Regions from separate parts of the Streptomyces sp. NPDC001407 genome, predicted to be linked through region 3. Evidence: riboswitches for the same ligand, from Rfam matches in the RefSeq annotation. Region 3 holds a riboswitch; each other region holds the start of a gene.
The links. Region 3 has a riboswitch for cobalamin ahead of ACFY1P_RS01785 (ribonucleoside-diphosphate reductase subunit alpha). Riboswitches for the same ligand answer to the same signal wherever they lie in the genome.
Positions count from the first base shown of each region.

Region 1: it holds a riboswitch for cobalamin, as region 3 does, so the genes downstream of both, ACFY1P_RS06305 (HoxN/HupN/NixA family nickel/cobalt transporter) here and ACFY1P_RS01785 (ribonucleoside-diphosphate reductase subunit alpha) in region 3, are expected to answer to the same signal.
Region 2: it holds a riboswitch for cobalamin, as region 3 does, so the genes downstream of both, ACFY1P_RS23030 (cobalamin biosynthesis protein) here and ACFY1P_RS01785 (ribonucleoside-diphosphate reductase subunit alpha) in region 3, are expected to answer to the same signal.
Region 4: it holds a riboswitch for cobalamin, as region 3 does, so the genes downstream of both, metE (5-methyltetrahydropteroyltriglutamate--homocysteine S-methyltransferase) here and ACFY1P_RS01785 (ribonucleoside-diphosphate reductase subunit alpha) in region 3, are expected to answer to the same signal.

Region 1 covers NZ_JBIAWF010000003.1:163,671-169,476, forward strand. Annotated here, with positions in the region: gene ACFY1P_RS06295 (YidB family protein) at 1-48, opposite strand, end outside; gene ACFY1P_RS06300 (NAD-dependent epimerase/dehydratase family protein) at 55-1,104, opposite strand; gene ACFY1P_RS06305 (HoxN/HupN/NixA family nickel/cobalt transporter) at 1,187-2,329, opposite strand; cobalamin riboswitch at 2,349-2,566, opposite strand; gene ACFY1P_RS06310 (amino acid permease) at 2,747-4,303, shown strand; gene ACFY1P_RS06315 (YIP1 family protein) at 4,378-4,983, shown strand; gene ACFY1P_RS06320 (cytochrome P450) at 5,138-5,806, opposite strand, start outside.
Region 2 covers NZ_JBIAWF010000017.1:55,401-61,206, forward strand. Annotated here, with positions in the region: gene ACFY1P_RS23015 (class II aldolase/adducin family protein) at 1-45, opposite strand, end outside; gene ACFY1P_RS23020 (anion permease) at 159-1,388, shown strand; gene ACFY1P_RS23025 (hypothetical protein) at 1,401-1,613, shown strand; cobalamin riboswitch at 1,895-2,021, shown strand; gene ACFY1P_RS23030 (cobalamin biosynthesis protein) at 2,143-3,129, shown strand; gene ACFY1P_RS23035 (cobyric acid synthase) at 3,159-4,820, shown strand; gene ACFY1P_RS23040 (putative cobaltochelatase) at 4,820-5,806, shown strand, end outside.
Region 3 covers NZ_JBIAWF010000001.1:392,224-398,029, reverse strand. Annotated here, with positions in the region: gene ACFY1P_RS01785 (ribonucleoside-diphosphate reductase subunit alpha) at 1-2,213, opposite strand, end outside; cobalamin riboswitch at 2,371-2,512, opposite strand; gene mctP (monocarboxylate uptake permease MctP) at 2,942-4,567, opposite strand; gene ACFY1P_RS01775 (DUF3311 domain-containing protein) at 4,564-4,842, opposite strand; gene cutA (divalent-cation tolerance protein CutA) at 5,276-5,599, opposite strand.
Region 4 covers NZ_JBIAWF010000002.1:144,387-150,192, forward strand. Annotated here, with positions in the region: gene ACFY1P_RS04150 (SDR family oxidoreductase) at 1-34, shown strand, start outside; gene metE (5-methyltetrahydropteroyltriglutamate--homocysteine S-methyltransferase) at 156-2,480, opposite strand; cobalamin riboswitch at 2,634-2,862, opposite strand; gene ACFY1P_RS04160 (cytochrome P450) at 3,075-4,265, shown strand; gene ACFY1P_RS04165 (FAD-dependent oxidoreductase) at 4,334-5,461, opposite strand.

The sequences.
Region 1 (5,806 bases), on a different contig from region 3:
GGGACGGCGGATCCGGCCCGGGATGGCGGGATGTTCACCCGTACGCAGCCATGGTCACACGCGCTGCGGCGCCCGCGCGAACTCCGTCATCCCCTCCGCGAAACCCACCGCCGCGCGCCAGCCCAGCTCCTCGCGCAGGCGCCGCGAGGACGCGGTGATGTGACGGACGTCGCCGAGCCGGTACTCGCCCGTGACGACGGGAGCCGGTCCGCCGTGCGCGGAAGCCAGGGCGGCGGCCATCTCCCCGATGGTGTGCGGGGTGTCGCTGCCGCAGTTGTACGCGCGCAGGGTGCCCGCCGGGCGGCCGGCGAGGTGTTCCAGGGCCAGGACGTTCGCCGCGGCCACGTCGCGTACGTGCACGAAGTCCCGGCGCTGGCGGCCGTCCTCGAAGACGCGGGGGCCCTCGCCGCGGGCGAGCGAGGAGCGGAAGAAGGAGGCGACGCCCGCGTACGGGGTGTCGCGGGGCATCCCCGGGCCGTAGACGTTGTGGTAGCGCAGGGAGACGGCCGTGCCGCCGGTGGCGCGGGCCCAGGCGGCGGCCAGGTGTTCCTGGGCGAGCTTGGTCGTCGCGTAGACGTTGCGGGGGTCGACGGGGGCGTCCTCGTCGACCAGGCCCGGCGTCAGTTCCCGCTCGCAGCGCGGGCAGCGCGGTTCGTAGCGCCCGGCGTCGAGGTCCGCGGCCGCCCGCGGGCCGGGGCGCACCACGCCGTGCCGGGGGCAGGCGTAGCGTCCCTCGCCGTAGACGACCATGGAGCCGGCGAGGACCAGGCGGCGCACGCCCGCTGCGGCCATCTCCGCGAGGAGGACGGCCGTGCCGAGGTCGTTGCAGCCCACATAGGCGGGAGCGTCGGCGAAGTCCTTGCCGAGGCCGACCATCGCGGCCTGGTGGCAGACGGCGTCGATGCCGCGCAGGGCACCGGCCACGGCCGCGCGGTCGCGGAGGTCGGCATCGGTCCACTCGACGCCGGCGGGCCGGGGCGGTGTCTCGGGGTGGGCCGCGGGCAGCAGCGCGTCGAGGACGACGGGCCGGTGGCCGCGGGCGGTGAGTGCGGTGACGATGTGCGAGCCGATGAAGCCCGCGCCTCCGGTGACGAGTACGCGCATGGACCCGACGTTAGAGGCGCGGGCGGCGGGGCGCCCGTACCGGCGCCGCCCCGTCACCGGTCCGTAAGAACCTCGCCGGCCGTCAGGCCGCCTCGCTGGAGGCCGTCGCCGCGCGCGCCGCCCAGCGCTGCTCGACCTTGCCGAACCGCCAGTAGGCGAGCGCCGCCGCCCAGACCACCACGAAGAGGCCGACGATGACGAAGCCGACGTTGTCGAGGTTGAGGCCGGAGATCCAGCCGGTGACCGCGTCGTTCATGTCGAGCTTGTCGTGCAGCACGGTGACCAGCTCGATGGTGCCGATGAGGAAGGCGACGGCGATCGAGAGGCCGGTGATGGTGAGGTTGTAGTAGACCTTGCGGACGGGGTTGGAGAACGCCCACTGGTAGGCGAAGTTCATGAACGTGCCGTCGAGGGTGTCGAAGAGGCTCATCCCGGCGGCGAACAGCAGCGGCAGGCACAGGATCGCGTACCAGGGCAGCCCGGCGGCCGCGCCGCTGCCCGCCATCACCATGAGGGTGACCTCGGTGGCGGTGTCGAAGCCGAGGCCGAAGAGGAAGCCCAGGGGGTACATCTGGCCGGGGCGGGTGATGGAGCGGGTGAAGCGGCCGAGGATGCGGTTCATGAAGCCGCGCGAGTCCAGGTGCTGCTCCAGCTCGGCCTCGTCGTAGCGGCCCTCGCGCATGGCGCGGAAGATGCGCAGGATGCCCGCGAGGGCGACGAGGTTGAGGGCGGCGATGAGGTAGAGGAAGCCGCCGGAGACCGACGTGCCGACGACACCGAGGGTCTGGTGGGTGGTGGAGTCCTCGTCCATCAGCTTCCCGGCGATCTGGGTGCCGCCCGCCACCAGCGCGGCCATGACGACGACCACGCTGGAGTGGCCGAGGGCGAACCAGAAGCCGACCGAGACCGGGCGCTTGCCGTCGGCCATCAGCTTGCGGGTGGTGTTGTCGATGGCGGCGATGTGGTCGGCGTCGAAGGCGTGCCGCATGCCGAGGGTGTAGGCGGTGACGCCGAGTCCGACGCCGTAGACCTTGGAGTCCACGGTGTAGTGGTCGGGGACGACGAGCAGATAGAGCACGCCGAAGGCGACGACGTGCAGGGCGGCTATGACGCCCAGGAGTCCGGCGGTGCGCACGGTGTCCTGGCGGCGCCAGCGGAATGCGGACGGGCCGCCGGTGGCGGGCGCGGCGGGGGTTTCGGTGGGCAGGGTCATCTTGCGGGTCACGCTCCAGCACCTCGTGGATCTTCTCGTGAGATGCCGTGGCCGGTCTCCTGGCTTACGGGTTCGCTCGCGCCCGTCCCTGCCTTCCCGGCAGCAGGCTGCGGCCAGTGGCTCCGCGCACCCCGAGGGCGCGCGGAACGGGACGGTAACTCCCCGATCACAGTGGCGAGGGCCGCTCCGGAGTGGGACCACGAGGGTCCGTCACCGGTCTTCCCGAACACCACGGCCGGGCCACTTTAGCGCTCTGACCGGCGCGAGTGGCAAAGAAGTGGCAGTTGCCATAGTCGGGCAGGAGCGCTCTCCGGGCATGCGCGGGCGCCCGCCGTTCCGGAGCGCCGATGCTGGACGCGCCCCGCGAGCCGGTGCTACTACCAGTGCAGTTGACGGGTCACCCCATCCGGCACGAGAGAGGGCACGCCCATGGCGGACACCGGGCAGGAACCGGAGCGACGGGTCGGATTCGTACGCCGGATCGGGCTGTTCCAGGCCACCACCATCAACATGAGCCAGATGTGCGGCATCGGGCCCTTCGTCACCATCCCCCTGATGGTGACGGCGTTCGGCGGCCCGCAGGCGGTGATCGGGTTCGTCGCGGGCGCGCTGCTGGCGCTCGCCGACGGGCTGATCTGGGCGGAGCTGGGTGCCTCGCTGCCGGGGGCGGGCGGCAGTTACGTCTATCTGCGGCAGGCGTTCCAGTACCGCAGCGGCAAGCTGATGCCGTTCCTTTTCGTGTGGACGGCCATGCTGTTCATCCCGCTGGGCATGTCGACGGGGATCATCGGCTTCGTGCAGTACCTCGGCTATCTGTGGCCGGGCATGGGGCAGACGGCCGGGGACCTCGTGGGGCTCGCGGTCATCGCGCTCATCGTCGTGGCGCTGTGGCGGCGGGTGGAGAACATCGCGCGGCTCACCGTGGTGCTGTGGGCGGTGATGATCGCCTCGGTCGTCCTCGTCATCCTCGCGGCGTTCACCCACTTCAGCCCCCACCGGGCCTTCACCTATCCCGCCCACGCCTTCGAGCTGACGACCAATCACTTCTGGATCGGCTTCGCGGCGGGCCTGACCATCGGCATCTACGACTACCTCGGCTACAACACCGCCGCCTACATGGGCGCCGAGATCAAGAACCCGGGACGGACGCTGCCGCGCGCGATCGTCTACTCCATCCTCGGCATCATGGCGATCTATCTGCTGCTCCAGATCGGCACACTGGGGGTCGTCGACTGGAAGCAGATGCTCGACGAGAACTCCACGGCACACTCCTCCGTGGCCTCCGCCGTCCTGGAGACGGCCTGGGGCAAGGGCCCGGCCCGGACGGTCACGGTGCTGATCCTGATCACGGCCGTCGCCTCCGTCCTCACCGGTCTCCTCGGCGGCTCCCGCGTGCCCTACGACGCAGCGCGGGACAAGGTCTTCTTCCGCTCCTTCGGCAGCCTGCACCCCCGCCACCACTTCCCGGTGCTGGGCCTGGCGTCGATGGGCGTCATCACCTGCGTCGGCTTCCTGATCGGCCGTCATACGGACCTGACCACGCTGATCCAGCTGCTGACCACCGTGATGGTGATCGTCCAGGCGCTGGCCCAGGTGGTGGCGGTGTCGGTGCTGCGCCGCCGGCAGCCGGGGCTGCGCCGCCCGTACCGCATGTGGCTCTATCCGCTGCCGAGCCTGGTGGCGCTCGTGGGCTGGCTGGTGATCTACGGCTACGCGGACAAGAACTCCCCCGGCCGGCACCCCATCGAGTGGTCGCTCGCCTGGGTCGCCGCGGGCTGTGTGGCGTTCGCGCTCTGGGCGCGCGTCGAGAAGGTGTGGCCGTTCGGCCCGCGCGAGATCTCGGAGGAGTACCTGCACGCCCCCGACCCCGACGCGGGCGCCGATCCCGACGGCTCCACGGGCCCGGAACCGGGCCCCGACGCGGGCCCGGGACCGGACGCGGGGCCCGGCGCCGACACCGATCCCAGGGCACCCGAACCGGTCTGACGTCGCCTCATGCGCGAGGAGCCGAGCGGCCCGGCCACCGGTGGCCGGGCCGCTCGGTGATAGAAATTGCATCCATGCCCGTGACCCCCTCACCCTCCGCGCCCGCGTCCTCCTCACCGCACGCCCCGGCCGCGGCACCGCGCAGACTGCTCTGGCACCGCCTCATATTCGGGCTGTGGTTCCGGCCGGTCGAAGTGCTCGACGAGGCCCGGGACCGCAGCGTCTGGGGAGCGGCGACGTTCCTGTGCCTGCTCGCCGGGCTGCTGGGGACGCTGGGCAGGGGCGACTTCCAGGCGCAGTGGCGGGTCAGTCCCACGCTCGCGATGGAGGCGGTGGCCATCGCCGACGGCGTGCTGCTCCTCGCCAGCCTGCTGCTGGGCGTCGTCACGCACGCGATCGCCCGCAGGCTCGGCGGCAACGGCAGGTTCGGCCCGACGGTCACCCTGTTCGTGGTGATCTTCTGGGCGACGGACCTGCCCCGGCTCGCCCTCCACGCCTGGCTGCCGGGCGGGTCGTATCCCGTACGGGCGGCGGCCTGGATCACCGCGGGCTTCGGCTACGCCTTCTCCGCGCTGCTGATCCGGGGCCAGCACCACCTGCCGACGCACAAGGCGGCCGCGGCGGTGAGCATCCAGATGCTGGCGGCGGTCGCGCTGCTGAAGTTCCCGGCCGGCGGCTGAGGTCCGGCCCCGTGACGGCCGTCGCGCACGGAGCGGATCCGCGGTGGAAGTCGACGGCCCGCCCGGTGCGACGGGGGATGCACACCGGGCGGGCTCACGCACAGTTCTACCTCATCAAGGATGGGTCATGCATCAAAAACCTGTTCGGCTTTTTCTATGACCATTGCACGGGGAGCGAAATCAAGCCACGCGCCCGCACCGAGGGCCGCCACCTGAGCTCCGCACGCGGAACGCCGAGCTCCAGGGAGGGGAACCGCTCCAGCAGCGCTGCCAGCGCCGTTTCCGTCTCCATCCTGGCCAGCGGCGCTCCCAGGCAGTAGTGGATGCCGTGCCCCAGCGCCAGGTGCCCGGAACGATCACGGTTCGGATCCAGCCGTTCCGGATCTGTGAAGTGACGAGGATCACGATTGGCGGCGGCGACGGCGAGCAGCACGGTCTCGCCCGCGGGCACCGTGACCCCGCCGATCTCGATGTCTTCCAGCGGGAATCGCCGGATGGACAGCGGCGCGGGCCCGTCCCAGCGGCTGAACTCCTCGACCGCCGCGCCGAGTCCGGCCGGATCCGATCGCAAGGATTCCATCAAGGCCGGGTGGTCCAGCAGGGCGAGGACGGAGTTGGCGATGAGGTGAACGGTGTTCTCATAGCCGGCGAAGAGGATGAGGAAGGCGAGCGAGGTGAGCTCGTCCTCGGAGAGCCGGTCGCCCCCGTCCTCGTCGTCCCGGACCGCGATCAGGTCCGAGAGCAGGTCGTCGCCGGGTTCGGCGCGCTTGCTCGCGATCAGTGCGGTGAAGAAGCGCACGAGGTTCCCGACGGCCTCCTTCAT
Region 2 (5,806 bases), on a different contig from region 3:
GCCCGTGTCGCCGTTGTCACTCTGCGCTGTGTTCGATATCCGCATCGCCATCCGCCTCCGGTTCGCGTCACCACTCGGTCCGACCCAGTTCACCTTCCGTTCACCCAGGGTCCTTACGGTCACCGCTGTACTGACCATCGAGCTGATTGCCTGGGTGAATGGAACACATCACGCTTCTCATCGGGATCGTGATCGTCACGGCCTTGGTGTTCGACTTTACGAACGGCTTCCACGACACGGCCAACGCCATGGCCACCACCATCTCCACCGGGGCACTCAAGCCCAAGGTGGCAGTGGCGATGTCGGCCGTTCTCAACCTTGTCGGCGCGTTCCTTTCCGTCGAGGTCGCCAAGACCATCTCCGGGGGCATCATCGACGAGAGCGCCGGGATCAGACCCGAAGTGATCTTCGCGGGCCTGATCGGCGCGATCGTCTGGAACCTGCTGACGTGGCTGGCCGGACTGCCCTCCAGCTCCTCGCACGCCCTCTTCGGCGGCCTGATCGGCGCGACCATCGTGTCCGTCGGCTTCGACGCGGTGAACGCCGACAAGGTCGTCATGAAGGTCCTCATCCCGGCGGTCGCGGCGCCCGTCGTGGCCGGCATCGCCGCCATGGTCGCCACGCGGCTCACCTACCGGCTCGCCAAGGGCCGCGACGAGAAGGAGACCGCCAAGGGCTACCGCGCCGGGCAGATCGCCTCGGCCGCCCTGGTCTCCCTCGCCCACGGCACCAACGACGCGCAGAAGACGATGGGTGTCATCACCCTCGCGCTGGTCACCGGCGGCGTCGTCGCCCCGCACTCCGACCCGCCGCTGTGGGTCATCGTCTCCGCGGGCCTGGCCATCGCGCTCGGTACGTACCTGGGCGGCTGGCGCATCATCCGTACGCTCGGCAAGGGCCTCACCGACATCCAGCCGCCGCAGGGCTTCGCCGCCCAGACCGGCGCCGCGACCGTGATCCTCGCCTCCTCGCACATCGGCTTCGCGCTCTCCACCACCCAGGTCTGCTCCGGCTCGATCATGGGCTCCGGCCTCGGCCGCAAGGGCGGCGTGGTCCGCTGGTCGACCGCGGGCCGGATGGCCGTCGCCTGGTGCCTGACGCTGCCGGCCGCGGGCATCGTCGCCGGTGGCGCCGCGTTCCTCGCCGACCAGGGCGACTGGGGCGTCGCCACGGTCGCGGTACTCGGCCTGATGGTGTCCGGCGCGATCTACGCCGCTTCCCGCCGCAAGCCCGTCACCCACGACAGCGTCAACGAGGACCAGCCGGAAGCGGCCGAGCCGGCCGGTGTGGTCACCGCCGCGCTCCAGGCCGTCGCCCCGCCGCCGGTCGGCCCCGTGGTCACCGTCTCCCCCGAAGCCGGGCGCACTCCCGCCGCCGCGGCGAGCTAAGGAATCCACACCATGCACATCGACTGGGCAGCTCTTGGGCAGGTCTTCGGCGTCAGCCTCGTGGTGACCGTCGGATTGGTCGGCGTCTTCACGCTGGGGATCGTCGGAACGTCGCGCCCTGCGGGCAGCGCGGCTCCGGGGGTTCTGGCGCGGTCCGGGGCGTATGCGTGCTTTGCGCTGTGCGCGGCGGCTGTGGGGTACGGGATCTTTTTGATCGTGGGGTAGGTGGGGGTGGGTTTTGTTCCCCAGCCCCGCCCCTTCCCGAAACTGGGGCTTCGCCCCAGACCCCGCAACACGTTTCGCGTGTTGTCCTCAAACGCCGGACGGGCTGATGGTGCTGACCGTAACCAGCACCATCAGCCCGTCCGGCGTTTGAGGACGAGCGCCGCAGGCGCCCACGCACCGCACCCAGATCAGCGCACCCCCAAGCCCAGCCCACCCACCAGGCCGGAAGTTGACGCCCGTTCATACCCCATGGTGGACTTCCGGGGCCAAACGGCGACAGCAGAGGAAGCCGGTGTGAGTCCGGCGCGGTCCCGCCACTGTCACCGGGGAGCGTTCCCCCAAGCACTACCGCCACGGCCGCGAGGCCGGAAGGCCGGGGGCGGCGTCGATCCGGGAGCCAGGAGACTCTGGTCGCCGGTCACGTCGAGCCAGGGCGCGGACCCTGAGTGAGGACACATCGCCATGCCCGGCCGCCGCCGACCATCCCGTTCCCCCGGATCCAGGTACCACACGACGGCGGTCTGATCCGATGCGCGCCGATCATCTCGGTTTCGCGTGCGGTGCCGCCCTCGGCTTCCTCGGTGACCGCGCCCTCGGCGACCCCCGCCGCGGCCATCCCGTGGCCGCTTTCGGACGGGCCGCGCAGGCCGTGGAGCAGCGGCTGTGGCGTGACCACCGCGGTCACGGCGCCCTGCACACGCTGCTGTGCGCGGGCGGCACCGTGGCCGCCGCCGGAGCGCTGGCCCGTGCCGTACGCCCCTCCCGCGCCGCCGGGATCGCCCTGACCGCCGCCACCACGTGGGCCGTGCTGGGCGGCACCTCGCTGGGCCGTGAGGCCCGTGCCGTCGGGGGCGCGCTCGCCGCCGGTGACCTGGAGGTCGCCCGGGAGCGGCTGCCCCATCTGTGCGGGCGCGACCCCGAGGCGCTGGACGGCCCGCAAATGGCCCGCGCCGTCGTGGAGTCCGTGGCCGAGAACACCTCCGACGCCGTCGTCGGCGCCCTCGTCTGGGGTGCGCTGGGCGGCGTTCCGGGGCTGGCCGGCTTCCGGGCCGTCAACACCCTGGACGCGATGGTCGGCCACAAGTCGCCCCGCTACCGGCGCTTCGGCTGGGCCGCGGCCCGGCTCGACGACGTCGTCGGCTGGCCCGGCGCCCGGCTCACCGCGACCCTCGCCGTGCTCGCCGGCCCCGACCCTCGGGGTGCCTGGCGGGTGGCCCGGCGCGACGCGTCCCGGCACCCGAGCCCCAACGCGGGCCCGGTGGAGGCCGCGTTCGCCGGGGCGCTCGGCGTCCGGCTCGGCGGCACCCTCGCCTACAAGGGCCGCGTCGAGCACCGCCCCGTCCTGGGCGCGGAGAACCGGCCCGTGGAGACCGCCGACATCGAGCGCGCCGTGCGCCTCTCCCGGCGGGTGTCGCTGCTGGCGCTGGGCGTCGCGATCGGGGTGCGGGCCGCCGTCTCCCGGGGCCGTGCGGCGGGCAGCCTTTCCCCAGATCGTCTTACGAGGAGGAGCCGGTGACAGCGGACAAGGGCGGGCCTTCGGGCCCGCTGGGCGGGGGCCTGCTCGTGGCCGGGACGACCTCGGACGCGGGCAAGAGCGTGGTGACCGCCGGGATCTGCCGGTGGCTGGTCCGCAAGGGCGTCAAGGTCGCGCCGTTCAAGGCGCAGAACATGTCGCTCAACTCCTTCGTGACCCGCGAGGGCGCGGAGATCGGCCGCGCGCAGGCCATGCAGGCGGCCGCGGCCCGGGTCGAGCCGTCGGCCCTGATGAATCCCGTGCTGCTCAAGCCCGGTGGCGACCGCAGCAGTCAGGTGGTGCTGATGGGCAAGCCTGTGGGCGAGCTCAGCGCCCGTGGGTATTTCGGGGGGTCCGGGGGGTCGTCCCCCGGGGAGACACGGCATTCGGGGCGTCAGGAGCAGTTGTTCGGCACGGTGACCGCGTGCCTGGAGGAGCTGCGGCGCACCCATGACGCGGTGATCTGCGAGGGCGCGGGCAGCCCCGCCGAGATCAATCTGCGGCGCACGGACATCGTCAACATGGGCATAGCCCGTGCGGCGCGGCTGCCGGTCGTCGTGGTCGGTGACATCGACCGGGGCGGGGTGTTCGCGTCGTTCTTCGGTACGACGGCGCTGCTGTCCCGCGAGGACCAGGCGCACATAGCGGGCTATCTGGTCAACAAGTTCCGGGGTGACGTGACGCTGCTGGAGCCCGGCCTGGAGATGCTGCGGGACCTCACCGGGCGGCCCACGGTCGGCGTGCTGCCGTTCGCCCACGGCCTGGGCATCGACGAGGAGGACGGTCTGCGGGTGTCGATGCGCGGCGCCGTCCGGGAGTCGGTGGTGGCCCCGCCGCACGGCGCGGACGTGCTGCGCGTCGCGGTGTGCGCGGTGCCGCTGATGTCGAACTTCACCGACGTCGACGCGCTCGCCGCCGAACCGGGCGTCGTCGTACGGTTCGTGGACCGCCCGGAGGAGCTCCTCGACGCGGATCTGGTCGTCGTGCCGGGCACCCGCGGCACCGTGCGGGCGCTCGCCTGGCTGCGCGAGCGCGGGCTCGCGGACGCGCTCGCGCGGCGCGCGGCGGAGGGCCGGCCGGTGCTGGGCATCTGCGGCGGCTACCAGCTGCTGGGCGAGCGCATCGAGGACGAGGTCGAGTCGAAGGCGGGCACCGTCGAGGGCCTGGGCCTGCTGCCGGTCCGGGTGCGGTTCGCCCTGGAGAAGACGCTGGCCCGGCCGGTCGGCGAGGCGCTCGGCGAGCGGGTGGAGGGCTACGAGATCCACCACGGTGTCGCCGAAGTGCTGGGCGGAGAAGAGGCGTTCCTGGACGGGTGCCGGTCGGGATCCGTGTGGGGCACGCACTGGCACGGCTCGCTGGAGAGCGACGGTTTCCGGCGGGCGTTCCTGCGACGGGTCGCCGAGGCGGCGGGCCGGTCGTTCGTACCGGCACCGGACACGTCGTTCGCGGCGCTGCGCGAGGAGCAGCTGGACCGGCTCGGCGACCTCATAGAGCAGCACGCGGACACGGACGCGCTGCTGCGGCTGATCGAGGACGGGGTTCCCCGCGGGATGCGGTTCATACCGCCGGGGGCACCGCTTCCGCCTGCGCGCAGAGAACAGAGCCCGGACCGTCGCGGTGACAGTGCCGGCGAGACCCCGGCGGCCACCGGCGTGCCCGGTGGGATCGATTCCCTCGAAGGGGGTAACACCTGATGGCCTCGGCCACCTATCCGTTCACCGCGATCGTCGGCATGGACGACATGCGGCTGGGCCTGTTGCTCAACGCCCTCTCACCCGCCATCGGCGGAGTGCTCGTACGGGGCGAGAAGGGCACGGCCAAGACGACTGCCGTCCGAAGCCTGGCCGCGCTGCTGCCCGAGGTCGAGGCCGTCACCGGCTGCCGGTTCTCGTGCGACCCGGCGTCCCCGGACCCCGCCTGCCCGGACGGTCCGCACGAGGACGGCGCCCCGCACGCCCCGCGCCCCGCGCGCATGGCCGAGCTGCCGGTGGGTGCCTCGGAGGACCGGCTCGTCGGCGCCCTCGACATCGAGCGCGCGCTGGGCGAGGGCGTCAAGGCCTTCGAGCCGGGCCTGCTGGCGGCCGCGCACCGGGGGGTGCTCTACGTCGACGAGGTCAATCTTTTGGGTGACCACCTCGTGGACAGCCTCCTCGACGCGGCCGCGACCGGCTCCTCGTCCGTCGAGCGCGAAGGCGTCTCCGTCCGCCACGCCAGCCGCTTCCTCCTCGTCGGCACCATGAACCCCGAGGAGGGCGAGCTGCGGCCGCAGTTGCTCGACCGCTTCGGCCTGACCGTCGAGGTCGCGGCGTCGCGCGAGCCGGACGAGCGGGTGGAGGTCGTACGCCGTCGGCTCGCCTACGACGAGGACCCGGCCGCCTTCGCCGCCAAGTGGGCCGCCGAGGAGGACGCGCTGCGGGAGCGGATCGCCGCCGCGCGGGCGCTGCTGCCGGCGGTACGGCTCGGTGACGGGGCACTGCGCCGCATCGCCGCCGTGTGCGCCGGGTTCGAGGTGGACGGCATGCGCGCGGACATCGTGACCGCGCGGACCGCCACCGCGCTGGCCGCGTGGGCGGGGCGTACGGACGTGCTCACCGAGGACGTCCGGCAGGCGGCCCTGCTGGCCCTCCCCCACCGGCGGCGCCGTGCGCCTTTCGACGCCCCCGGCCTCGACGAGGACAAA
Region 3 (5,806 bases):
ATCGAGCTGAGCTTGCCGATGGTGGGCGACGCCATGAAGAGGTTCAGCGACTGGCTCTGGTCCAGGTACGGCGTACGGGCCGCGGCCATGTCGATCAGGAAGCGCTGCGGGATCTCCCAGGCGGTGCGGTAGAGGTCGCGCACCTCCTTGGGGATCCACTGCATGTCCTGGATCGAGCCGTTGGCGTCGGTCATCGCGTCACGCGTGGTGCGGTCCCACACGCCGAGCTTCTTCAGGTCCTCCACCAGATAGGTGTTGACCTGGAGGAACTCACCGCTGAGCGTCTCGCGCTTGAAGAGGTTGGAGACCTGCGGCTCGATGCACTCGTACACGCCCGCGATGGACGCGATGGTGGCCGTCGGCGCGATCGCCAGCAGCAGCGAGTTGCGCATGCCGACCTCGGCGATGCGGGCGCGCAGCGCCGCCCAGCGGTCGGCCCAGCGCTGCTCGGCGTTCGGGTAGTGGTCCGGGTGCAGCACGCCGCGGGCGGTGCGGGTCGCGGACCAGGCCGGGTGCGGGCCGTGCCGCTCGGCGAGGTCGGCGGACGCCTCGTAGGCCGCGAGCATGATGCGCTCGGAGATCCGGGTGGACAGCTCCTTCGCCTCGGGGGAGTCGAAGGGCAGGCGGAGCCGGAAGAAGACGTCCTGGAGACCCATCAGGCCCAGGCCCACCGGGCGCCAGCGGCTGTTGGAGTTGCCGGCCTGCTCGGTCGGGTAGAAGTTGATGTCCACGACGCGGTCGAGGAACGTCACGGCCGTACGGACCGTACGGTCGAGCTTCTCCCAGTCCATCACCTCTCCCCCATCGCCGATGTCCCTGCCCAGGTGCTGCGCCAGGTTGACCGAGCCGAGGTTGCAGACAGCCGTCTCGCCGTCGTCCGTGACCTCGAGGATCTCGGTGCAGAGGTTCGAGGAGTGGACGACCTTGCCGGGCTCGGCCGTCTGGTTCGCGGTGCGGTTGGACGCGTCCTTGAAGGTCATCCAGCCGTTGCCGGTCTGCGCGAGGGTGCGCATCATCCGGGAGTACAGCACGCGCGCCGGGATCTGCTTGACGGCCTTGCCCTCAGCCTCGGCCTTGCGGTACGCGGCGTCGAACTCGTCGCCCCACAGGTCGACCAGCTCGGGCGTGTCGGCCGGGGAGAACAGCGACCAGTCGGCGTCCGCCTCGACGCGGCGCATGAACTCGTCCGGGATCCAGTGCGCGGTGTTGAGGTTGTGCGTGCGGCGGGCCTCTTCACCGGTGTTGTCGCGGAGCTCCAGGAACTCCTCGATGTCCGCGTGCCAGGTCTCCAGATAGACGCAGGCCGCGCCCTTGCGCCGGCCGCCCTGGTTGACCGCCGCCACGGAGGCGTCGAGCGTGCGCAGGAACGGCACGATGCCGTTGGAGTGCCCGTTGGTGCCCCGGATCAGCGAGCCGCGCGAGCGGATGCGGCTGTAGGACAGGCCGATGCCGCCGGCGTGCTTCGACAGGCGCGCCACCTGGTGGTAGCGGTCGTAGATCGAGTCCAGCTCGTCCAGCGGCGAGTCCAGCAGATAGCAGGACGACATCTGCGGGTGGCGGGTGCCGGAGTTGAAGAGCGTGGGGGAGGACGGCAGGTACGACAGGGTGCTCGTCAGCCCGTAGAGCTCGGCGACGTCCTCCAGGGCCCGCACCGAGTGGTCCTCGGCCAGACCGCAGGCCACGCGCAGCAGGAAGTGCTGCGGGGTCTCGATGACCTGGCGGGTGATCGGGTGGCGCAGCAGGTAGCGGCTGTGCAGGGTGCGCAGGCCGAAGTAGCCGAAGCGGTCGTCGGCGCCGTCGGCGAGCGCCTTCTCGACGAGCTCGTCGAGGCGCGCGGCGTGGGTCGTGACGAACGCGGCGGTGTCGTCGGCGATCAGGCCCTCGCGGTGGCCGGTCGCGACGGACGCGGAGAAGGAGACGGCGCCCTGTCCGGCGGCCTCCTCGGCGATGGCGAGGGTGAGCAGGCGGGCCGCGAGCCTGGAGTACTCGGGCTCCTCGGCGATCAGGCCGGCGGCGGCCTCGGTGGCCAGGGACCGCAGTTCGGCCTCGTCCGAGCCCGGGTGGCGGCCCCGCAGCGCGGCGGCGGCGACCTTTCCGGGGTCGGTGGCGGGCAGATCGGCGGTGAGGTCGGTCAGGGTGCGCAGCAGCGCGGTCCCGGGGCCGCCGGTCGCTTCCGCGGACGCTGAGACCGGATCGGCGGGCGCGATGGTCACTGAGGCTCTCCCTCGCTCGGCAAGGGGCCGGGCGGGTGGCGCGCGACGGGCGCGTACGGGCATGCCTGAAGCACCAGGGCATGCTCGTAGCGTCCATCGGCCCAACCCGCGAGGCCCGGACGAATACAAAACGCCCGATGCGGGGCCGGAGCGGCTCAGCGGTGGGCGTGCTGTCGGCAGGTACTCGGACTCCTGCATGCGTCATTACGGCATACATGCACCGTTGCGGGACAGTTCCGGATTTCCACCGGATTCCCCTGCGACGACAGCGAGGACGAGCATACATCTAGTGCTGGCCGTCGCATGCACCACCACATCTTGTGTCACGCGGTAATCGGGCGGGTCGGAATGTGCTAACAGGGCCTGCCGGTACGGGGCATGACGGAGGGCCGCCGGCGCCTTGTGCGGCGCGCGACGGCCCTCGGTGACCCGGTGGGGTGGACGGGTGTCCGGCGGGGCGTCTGGGGGTGCCTGGGGGTGTCCGGGGGTGCGCCTGGAGGGGGCCGGGTGGGTGCGGGTGCGTTGCGTCTGCGGCGGGGACGCCCTTCGGGCGCGTCCTCAAACGCCGGACGGGCTGGATCGCACGGACCGTAGTCCGCACCATCCAGCCCGTCCGGCGTTTGAGGACACCGCGCGAAGCGCGGTCAGGGGTCTGGGGCGGCGCCCCAGTTTCGGGAAGGGGCGGGGCTGGGGAAGAAGAAAGCGCCGCCCGCAGGGCGTCAATGAGGTCAATGCCCCCCAGGGGCCCCCGCCGTCGCCGGAGGCAATTCCTCCGCCACCCCCGGATCCCCCACATCCGCCGTGTAATCGGACGCCTTCGTCTCGTCCACCCCGTCCGGGACACCCACCGCCTTGAACACCACCGTGAGCACGACAGCGACAAGCACATTCAGGACGAACGCCGTAAGCCCGATATACCCCTTCTCCCCGATGAACGGAATAAGGTTCGTATTCCCGAAATGATCCTGAGTCGCACTGGGCGTGTCATACGCCCGCCACGTCCCGTACGTCATGCCGACCGCCCACCCCGCCAGCAGACCCCACCGGTGGAACCAGCGGGTGAAGAGCCCGCCGACGAGCGCCGGGACGGTCTGGAGGATCCAGATGCCGCCGAGCAGCTGGAAATTGATCGCGACCGTCTTGTCCATCGTCAGGACGAAGACCAGCGCGCCGACCTTCACCAGCAGCGAGGCGAGCTTGGAGACCTTGGCCTCGTGCTCGGGTGAGGCGTCGGGGCGGATGAAGTCCTTGTAGATGTTCCGGGTGAAGAGATTCGCCGCGGCGATGGACATGATGGCCGCCGGCACCAGCGCGCCGATACCGATCGCCGCGAAGGCGACGCCCGTGAACCAGTCCGGGAACATGTCCTCGAAGAGCTGCGGAATGGCCAGCTGGCCGTTCTTCACCTTGACGCCCGCGGCGATCGCCATGAAGCCGAGCATGGCCAGCAGGCCCAGCATCAGGGAGTAGAGCGGCAGGATCGTGGTGTTGCGGCGGATGACGTTGCGGCTCTTGCTGGAAAGGACCGCGGTCACCGAATGCGGATAGAGGAACAGCGCCATCGCCGAGCCGAGCGCGAGCGTCGCGTACGCCCATTGCGCGTCCGGACCGCTCACCAGTGAGCCGCGCGGTCTGCCCGTCGCCGGATTCTTCTCGGCGAAGGCGTCACCCGCCTTCGCGAAGATGTGCTCGAAACCCCCCAGCCTGATGGGGATGTAGATGATGGCCACGATGATCACGATGTAGATCAGCGCGTCCTTGACGAAGGCGATCAGCGCCGGGGCCCGCAGCCCGGCCGAATACGTATAGGCCGCGAGCACGCCGAAGGCGATGAGCAACGGCAGGTCCTTCATGAACCAGTTGGACCCGCCACCGACCCCGAGAACGTCCAGCACGGCCTGGATTCCGACGAGTTGGAGCGCGATGTACGGCATCGTCGCGAGCAGCCCGGTCAGCGCGAGGGCCAGCGACAGCCCCTTCGAACCGAACCGGCCGCGGACGAAGTCCGAGGAGGTCACATAACCGTGCTTGTGCGCCACCGACCACAGCCGGGGCAGGAAGGTGAACACCAGCGGATAACACAGGATCGTGTAAGGCACCGCGAAGAATCCCGCCGCGCCGCCCGCGTAGATGGCCGCCGGCACGGCGACGAAGGTGTACGCCGTATAGAGGTCGCCGCCCAGCAGGAACCAGGTGATCCAGGTGCCGAACGACCGCCCGCCCAGCCCCCATTCGTCGAGGTTGTCCGCGTTCTCCGCGCGTCGCCAGCGGGAGGCGACGAATCCCATCACCGTGACGACCAGGAAGAAGAAGATGAACACGGCGAGTGCCACGCCGTTCACGCCGTTCTTCACGCGCGCTCACCCGCCTTACGGATCCGCTCGTTCCGCTCGTGTCGGCGCACGAGCATGTAGGCGATGACGGTGAGCGCGGTCGAGATCAGCACCCACAGCATCTGGTACCAGTAGAAGAAGGGGATCCCGATGAACGCGGGCGTGAGCCGCGCGTAGGAATCGACCCAGAGCATCGCGACGAAGGGAATGGCGAGACATACTCCGGCCACGACCATCGGCACCCTCACAACGGGCCCGCGCCCGCGCTCCGGTGGCTCCATCGGTGGTTCTGTCATGACGGCGACTCCCCCCTAGGTGATCACTGCGTGATGCGCAGGAAATCTAGGTCAGCCTCCTGCTGGGCGTCACCCCCTGTCCGCATATCGGTATGGCAACGTCATCCAGCGGGCCTTGCCCGTACGTAGCCCTCCAGCGCGGCCCGAACGGCGCTCATCCCGCGCTCAGTTGCCGCCACCGCCCCGGAGGCGTCGCTTCCGGCTCGCTCCGTCCGGCAGTCACGGCACTCGGTCTCATCGGCGACGGGCCGGATCACGCGACCGCAGCCGCCACCGCAGGAGCGTAGGGGGTTGGGGCGGGGCGCGGGCTCGGGGGCGGACTCGGGCATCTTGCGCGTCAGCCGGTCACGGAGAATCCCGGCGGGGGAGTGCACGCGCTCGGGGGTTCGCCTGCCGGGAGGGGCTCTGCCCCGCTGAAGGGATCAGGCAGTGCTCAGCCCGCCGTCTCCTCCGTCACCCACCCCAGATACGCCGCACCGCCACCCACCACCGGCACGGCGACGACCTCCGGCGTGTCGTAGTCGTGGAGTTCCGCGATGCGGTCGCTCAGCCCGGATACGAGTGACGTCCGCGTCTTGAAGTCGATGCGCCATTCCCGCGCCTGCTCGACCTTGCCCTCCCAGTGGTAGACGGAGGAAACCGGATAGATCTGGGCGCAGGCGGCCAGCCTGGCGTTGATCACCTCGGTGGCCAGGTGGTGGGCCTTGGGCTCGGTGTCGGTCGTCGTGGTCACCACGGCGTGCTCGGGAGTCGTCATGAGGGCGAGCGTAGAGGGCGGCCGCCGGGCCGGTCGGCGGCCGGGGGGCACTCCGCCGGGCGCCGTGACCGGGTGCCTCGGCAATGACGCTGTCACGTCGGCTCGGGTTCGTGGCACGATGAATGATCCACCAGTGCCCGGCCTTCAGGCCCGTAGAAGCATCCCGCACCAGCCTCGCGACGTCAGCCGCTCACTGCCTGCCGAGGA
Region 4 (5,806 bases), on a different contig from region 3:
CCTGGACTACCAGGATCAGCCCGTGCCCTGGTAACGGCCGGCTGGAGCAGCATTTCCGATCAGAAGGACCGCATCGGGGGGGCAGCGGGGGTCGTGCTTGAAGCCCGCTGCCCCGCGATCCGGTCGGATCTTCTCGGGGAGTGCGGCCGGCCCGGTCAGGAAGCCGTGGTGGACAAGCCGCCCCGGACCTCACGGGCCGCTGCCACCAGGTTCTCCAGCGCGGCACGGACCTCGGGCCAGCCGCGGGTCTTCAGGCCGCAGTCGGGGTTGACCCACAGCCGCTCGGCCGGAATGGCCTCGAGCCCCTTGCGCAGCAGCGCCATCACCTCCCGCGCGCCGGGGACCCGCGGGGAGTGGATGTCGTAGACGCCGGGTCCGACCTCGCGGGGGTATCCGGCTCCGGCGAGTTCACCGGCGACCTGCATGTGGGAGCGGGCCGCCTCCAGGCTGATGACGTCCGCGTCGAGGTCGTCGATGGCCCGGAGGATGTCGCCGAACTCGGCGTAGCACATGTGGGTGTGGATCTGGGTGTCGGGCCGGACGCCGGCGGTGGTGAGGCGGAATGCCTCGGTGGCCCAGGTGAGGTACGCGGCGCGGCCGGCGGCCCGCAGCGGCAGCGTCTCGCGCAGGGCGGGCTCGTCCACCTGGATCACTGAACTCCCGGCGGCCTGGAGGTCGTTCACCTCGTCGCGCAGGGCGAGGGCGACCTGCCGGGCGGTGTCGGCGAGCGGCTGGTCGTCGCGGACGAAGGACCAGGCGAGCATGGTGACGGGCCCGGTGAGCATGCCCTTGACGGGGCGGTCGGACAGCGACTGGGCGTAGGACGTCCAGCGTACGGTCATCGGGCCGGGCCGGGAGATGTCACCGGCGAGAACCGGCGGGCGGACGTAGCGGGTGCCGTAGGACTGGACCCAGCCGTGCCGGGTGGCGAGGTAGCCGGTGAGCTGCTCGGCGAAGTATTGCACCATGTCGTTGCGTTCGGGCTCGCCGTGGACCAGGACGTCGATCCCGGCCTTCTCCTGGAAGGAGACGACCTCGCGGATCTCGGCCTCGATCCGCTGCTCGTAGGCGGCCGCGCCGATGCGCCCGGCGCGCAGGTCCGCGCGGGCGGTGCGGAGTTCGCCGGTCTGCGGGAACGAGCCGATGGTGGTCGTGGGCAGCAGGGGCAGCCGCAGGTGGGCGCGCTGGGCGCGGGCGCGCTCCGGGTAGGGGCGGGAGCGGCGGCCGTCGGCGTCGGTGACGGCGGCGGCCCGGGCGCGGACGGCGGGATCGTGGGTGAGGGCGGAGCCGGCGCGGGAGGCGAGATCGGCGCGGTTGGCGGCGAGTTCCGCCGCGATCGTGTGGGTGCCCTCCGCCAGCCCGCGCGCCAGGGTGACGGTCTCGGTGGTCTTCTGGCGGGCGAAGGCGAGCCAGCGGGCGATCTGCGGGTCGATGTCGCGCTCGGCGGCGGCGTCGAGCGGGACGTGCAGGAGCGAGCAGGAGGCGGCCACGTCGACCCGGTCGGCGAGGCCGAGGAGCGTGCCCAGAGTGGACAGCGACTTCTCCAAGTCGTTGATCCAGACGTTGCGGCCGTCGACGACGCCCGCGACGAGCCGCTTGCCGGGCAGGCCGCCGGCGGCCGCGAGGTCCTGGAGGTTGGCGGCGGCGGGCCCGGTGAAGTCGAGGGCGAGCCCGTCGACGGGTGCCTTGGCCAGCACCGGCAGGGCCTCGCCCAGCCGGTCGAAGTAGGAGGCGACGAGGAGCTTGGGCCGGTCCGTGAGCGTCCCCAGGTCGCGGTAGGCGCGGGCCGCGGCGTTCAGCTCGGCGGGGGACCGGTCCTGGACGAGGGCGGGCTCGTCGAGCTGGACCCATTCGGCGCCGGCGGCGCGCAGGTCGGCGAGCACTTCCGCGTAGACGGGCAGCAGCCGGTCCAGCAGGGTCAGCGGTTCGAAGCCGGGAGCGACACCGGGGGCGGGCTTGGCGAGCAGGAGGAAGGTGACCGGCCCGACGAGGACAGGGCGCGCGGCCGGCCCGAGGGCGAGCGCCTCGCCCAGCTCGGCGACCTGCTTGGCGGAGTCGGCCGTGAAGACGGTGTCGGGGCCGAGCTCCGGCACCAGGTAGTGGTAGTTGGTGTCGAACCACTTGGTCATCTCCAGCGGGGCCACGTCCTGGGTGCCGCGGGCCATGGCGAAGTAGCCCTCCAGCGGGCCCTCCTCCATGGCGGCGCGGTGCCGGGCGGGGATCGCGCCGACCATGACGCTGGTGTCCAGGACGTGGTCGTAGTACGAGAAGTCGCCGGTCGGCACCTCGCGTATCCCCGCCTCCGCGAGGGCCAGCCAGTTGGCGGCGCGCAACTGCTCGGCGGTCCGCCGGAGTTCGGCCGCGTCCACCTGGCCCTTCCAGTAGCCCTCGACGGCCTTCTTCAGTTCCCGGTGGTGGCCCTGGCGGGGGTAGCCGTACACGGTCGCCCGTGCTGCCGCGGCTGCGGACTTGCTGGTCACGTGACTCTCCTTCGCGAGCTGCTGTCGACCGATCCGGAACGGGACGAGGGCGCGAAGGAGCCGGCACACCGGCCGGACCGTGCCGCTTCCACGACACGCCTGCCCGATGTGTACGCCGACCCGCCCTCGAGGTCACCGGATCTCCGCACGCGTACGTCGCGCACGGGCAGTGGCAGGTCTTCGGACTCGCGGGCACGCCTCGTGGGACACGAGGTTCCTACTGGCCGTCGCTTCCCGGGTCCGTCCGGACCCAGTGCGTATGACGGCGGTCGTTCCCGCTCACCGCTGCGGGGCAGTCCCGGATTCCCACCGGGTTCCCTCTTGCGACGCGCCTGCCTGGCGAGCAGGGCGAACCAGCTGCACCGCTCACCCTATTCACAGACTTGATCCCCGAACAACCCCTCTGGCATATCGTCAGTGTTGCCTTCGGCGCCATCCATTGCAACGCTTCGTTGCATTCGAGCCCAGCGTCATTGCTCCAATTTCACGCCGTTCACCTGGACATACACCTTCTTGTCGATTGACCGCACCATGAACGCAACGTAGCTTTCGACCTACACCGAACACGTCATATCGCGAGACGAGGAAATGGTCATGGATGAATCCGTCCACACCGTCGCGACGCTCCCGACGGCACGTCAGCCCGGCTGCCCCTTCGACCCGCCGGCAGAGCTGATCGACGCCCGCCGGCAGAGCCCCATCAGCCGCTGCACGCACCCCGGGGGAAGGCCCGGCTGGCTGGTCACCGGATACGACCTGGTCAGATCGGTGCTGGCCGACCCGCGGTTCAGCTCACGCAAAGAGCTCATGAACATGGGCGACTTCGAAATCCCTCCGGCACCGCCCGGCGAGTTCCTCCTCATGGACGAGCCCCAGCACGGGCGTTACCGGAAACCGCTGATGGGCAAGTTCACCGTACGGCGGATGCGACTGCTCACCGAGCGCATCGAGCGGATCACCGCCGACTGCCTTGACGCCATGGAGAAAGCCGGCCCGCCGGTGGACCTGGTGACCGCGTTCGCCAAGCCCATCCCCACCATCGTGATCTGCGAACTGCTGGGGGTGCCGTACGAGGACCGGGGCTCCTTCCAGGAGCAGATCGACACGTTCATGGGCGGGGAGACAAGCGATGAGGCACTGATAGCGGCCTACACCGCGACCCAGGAGTACCTCGCGGGGCTGGTGGCCGCCAAGCGCGCCGACCCCACCGACGACGTCCTCAGTGAACTCACCGACAGCGACCTGACCGACGAGGAGCTCAAGGGGATCAGCCTGATCCTGCTGGCGGCCGGGTTCGACACCACCGCGAACATGCTGGCGCTCGGCACCTTCGCGCTGCTGCGGCACCCGGACCAACTGGCCGCGCTGCGCGCCGATCCCGCGCTCACCGACCAGGCCGTGGAGGAGCTGCTGCGGTATCTGAGCGTCGCCAAGACATTCTGGAGGACGGCGCTGGAGGACGTCGAGCTGGACGGCCGGACCATCAAGGCCGGCACGACGCTCGTCCTGTCGTACAGCACCGCGAACCGCGATCCCGAGCGCTTCGCCGACCCCCACGTGCTCGATCTCCAGCGGGAGTACAGCGGGCACCTGGCCTTCGGCCACGGCATCCACCAGTGCCTGGGCCAGCAACTGGCCCGCGTCGAGATGCGGGTCGCGTTCCCCGCGCTGCTCCACCGCTTCCCCACGCTGCGCCTGGCCGTACCGGCTGACGAGGTCGCCCTGCGCCCGGAGACCGCGGACATCTACGGTGTGAAGAGCCTCCCGGTGGCCTGGGACGTATGACCCGGACCGGGCCGGACACCGAGGACGCCACCGGCCCCCGCCCGTGACCGCTCCCGAGAAGACGCGTCTCAGCCGAAGAAGTCGGGGAAGCCCGGCTCGGTGGACCGGGTGTCGGGTATCAGGGCGGCCAGAATGGCCGCGGACTCGGCGGCCTGGTCGACGGCGCGGGGCAGCATGACCTTCTCGTACGCGGCGACGGCGTCGTCGATGCCGGGCTGGTCGACGATGGCCTGGGCGAGTTCGGCGCCGTCGAGCATGGCGAGGTTGGCGCCGATACCGGCAGGAGGCATCAGATGCGCGGCGTCGCCGAGCAGGGTGAGGCCGGGGACGCGGTTCCAGGTGTGCGGGACCGGCAGGGCGAAGACGGGCCAGTCGGTGAAGGCGCCGTCGTTGTCACGCATCAGGTCGAGCAAGCTCTCGTCGAAGCCTTCGTACATGCCCAGCAGATGGGCGCGCACGGCTTCGGTGTCGGCCAGGTCGATGCCCTCGTGCCAGTCGAGCGGGCCGCGGAAGGCGATGTAGACGCGGATGTGGGAGTCGGCGTTACGCTGGGCCACCAGGCTCAGGCCGCCGGCCTTGGCCCACATCATGCCCTGGCCGACGCGTTCGGCGATGGCGGGGAATCGGCGGTCGACGTCGTCGAAATGGGCCTCGACGAACATGACGCCGCTGTAGGCGGGCTGGGCATCCGAAAGTGCGCGGCGCACCCGCGACCAGGCGCCGTCCGCACCGACGACCAGGTCGAATTCCTCGGCCGCGCCGCTGGTGAATTCCAGGCGGACGGTGCCGTCGGGCAGCGGGACCACCTTCTCGACCGCGTGGTCCCAGCGCACGGTGCCCGGGGTGAGGGAGTCGAGCAGGAGAGTACGCAGCTGCCCTCGGTCGATCTCCGGGGCACCGGTGTCGCCCGGCTCGGGTCGCCTGTGCCGCAGCAGGGTGGCCGACCGGTCCATGAGGCGCAGTTCCTGGCCCTCGGGCCGGGAGAGCGCGAGGAACTGGTCGAGGAGCCCGGCCGCGCGCAAGCCCACCTGCCCGGTGTCGTCACGTATGTCGAGGGTGCCTCCCTGAGAGCGGGAGTCGGGGATGACCTCGCGCTCGAAGACGGTGACAGGCACGCCGTGCCGCTGGAGGACGCGGGCGCAGACGAGACCGCCGGGGCCTCCGCCGACGACGGCGATACGAGGGGTGGTGGACATGGAGTCACTCCGATCGGAAGAGGCAGGTTGCTCATGAGGAGCACTTGCTCCACCCACGTTCGCAACCTCCACCGACATACCGCCGACAGATCCCCGTCATCACCGACAGACTTCCGACGCCCTCGGAGCGCCGCTCGTGGCGGTCGAACCGAGGATTTCCGCCGCGGTCTTCGAATGGCGCGGGCCGGAACTCATATCCCGCTTCCGCGCCTCCATCACGTGTTCCACGCCGCGTCACGTTGGTACGAGAGGATGATTTTTCACTTACCGGCCCGCGCACGCACACACCGCCGCCGTCGGCGGGCACACCACTCCCCCACCGACGGCCCCGTGACCGGCTCCATG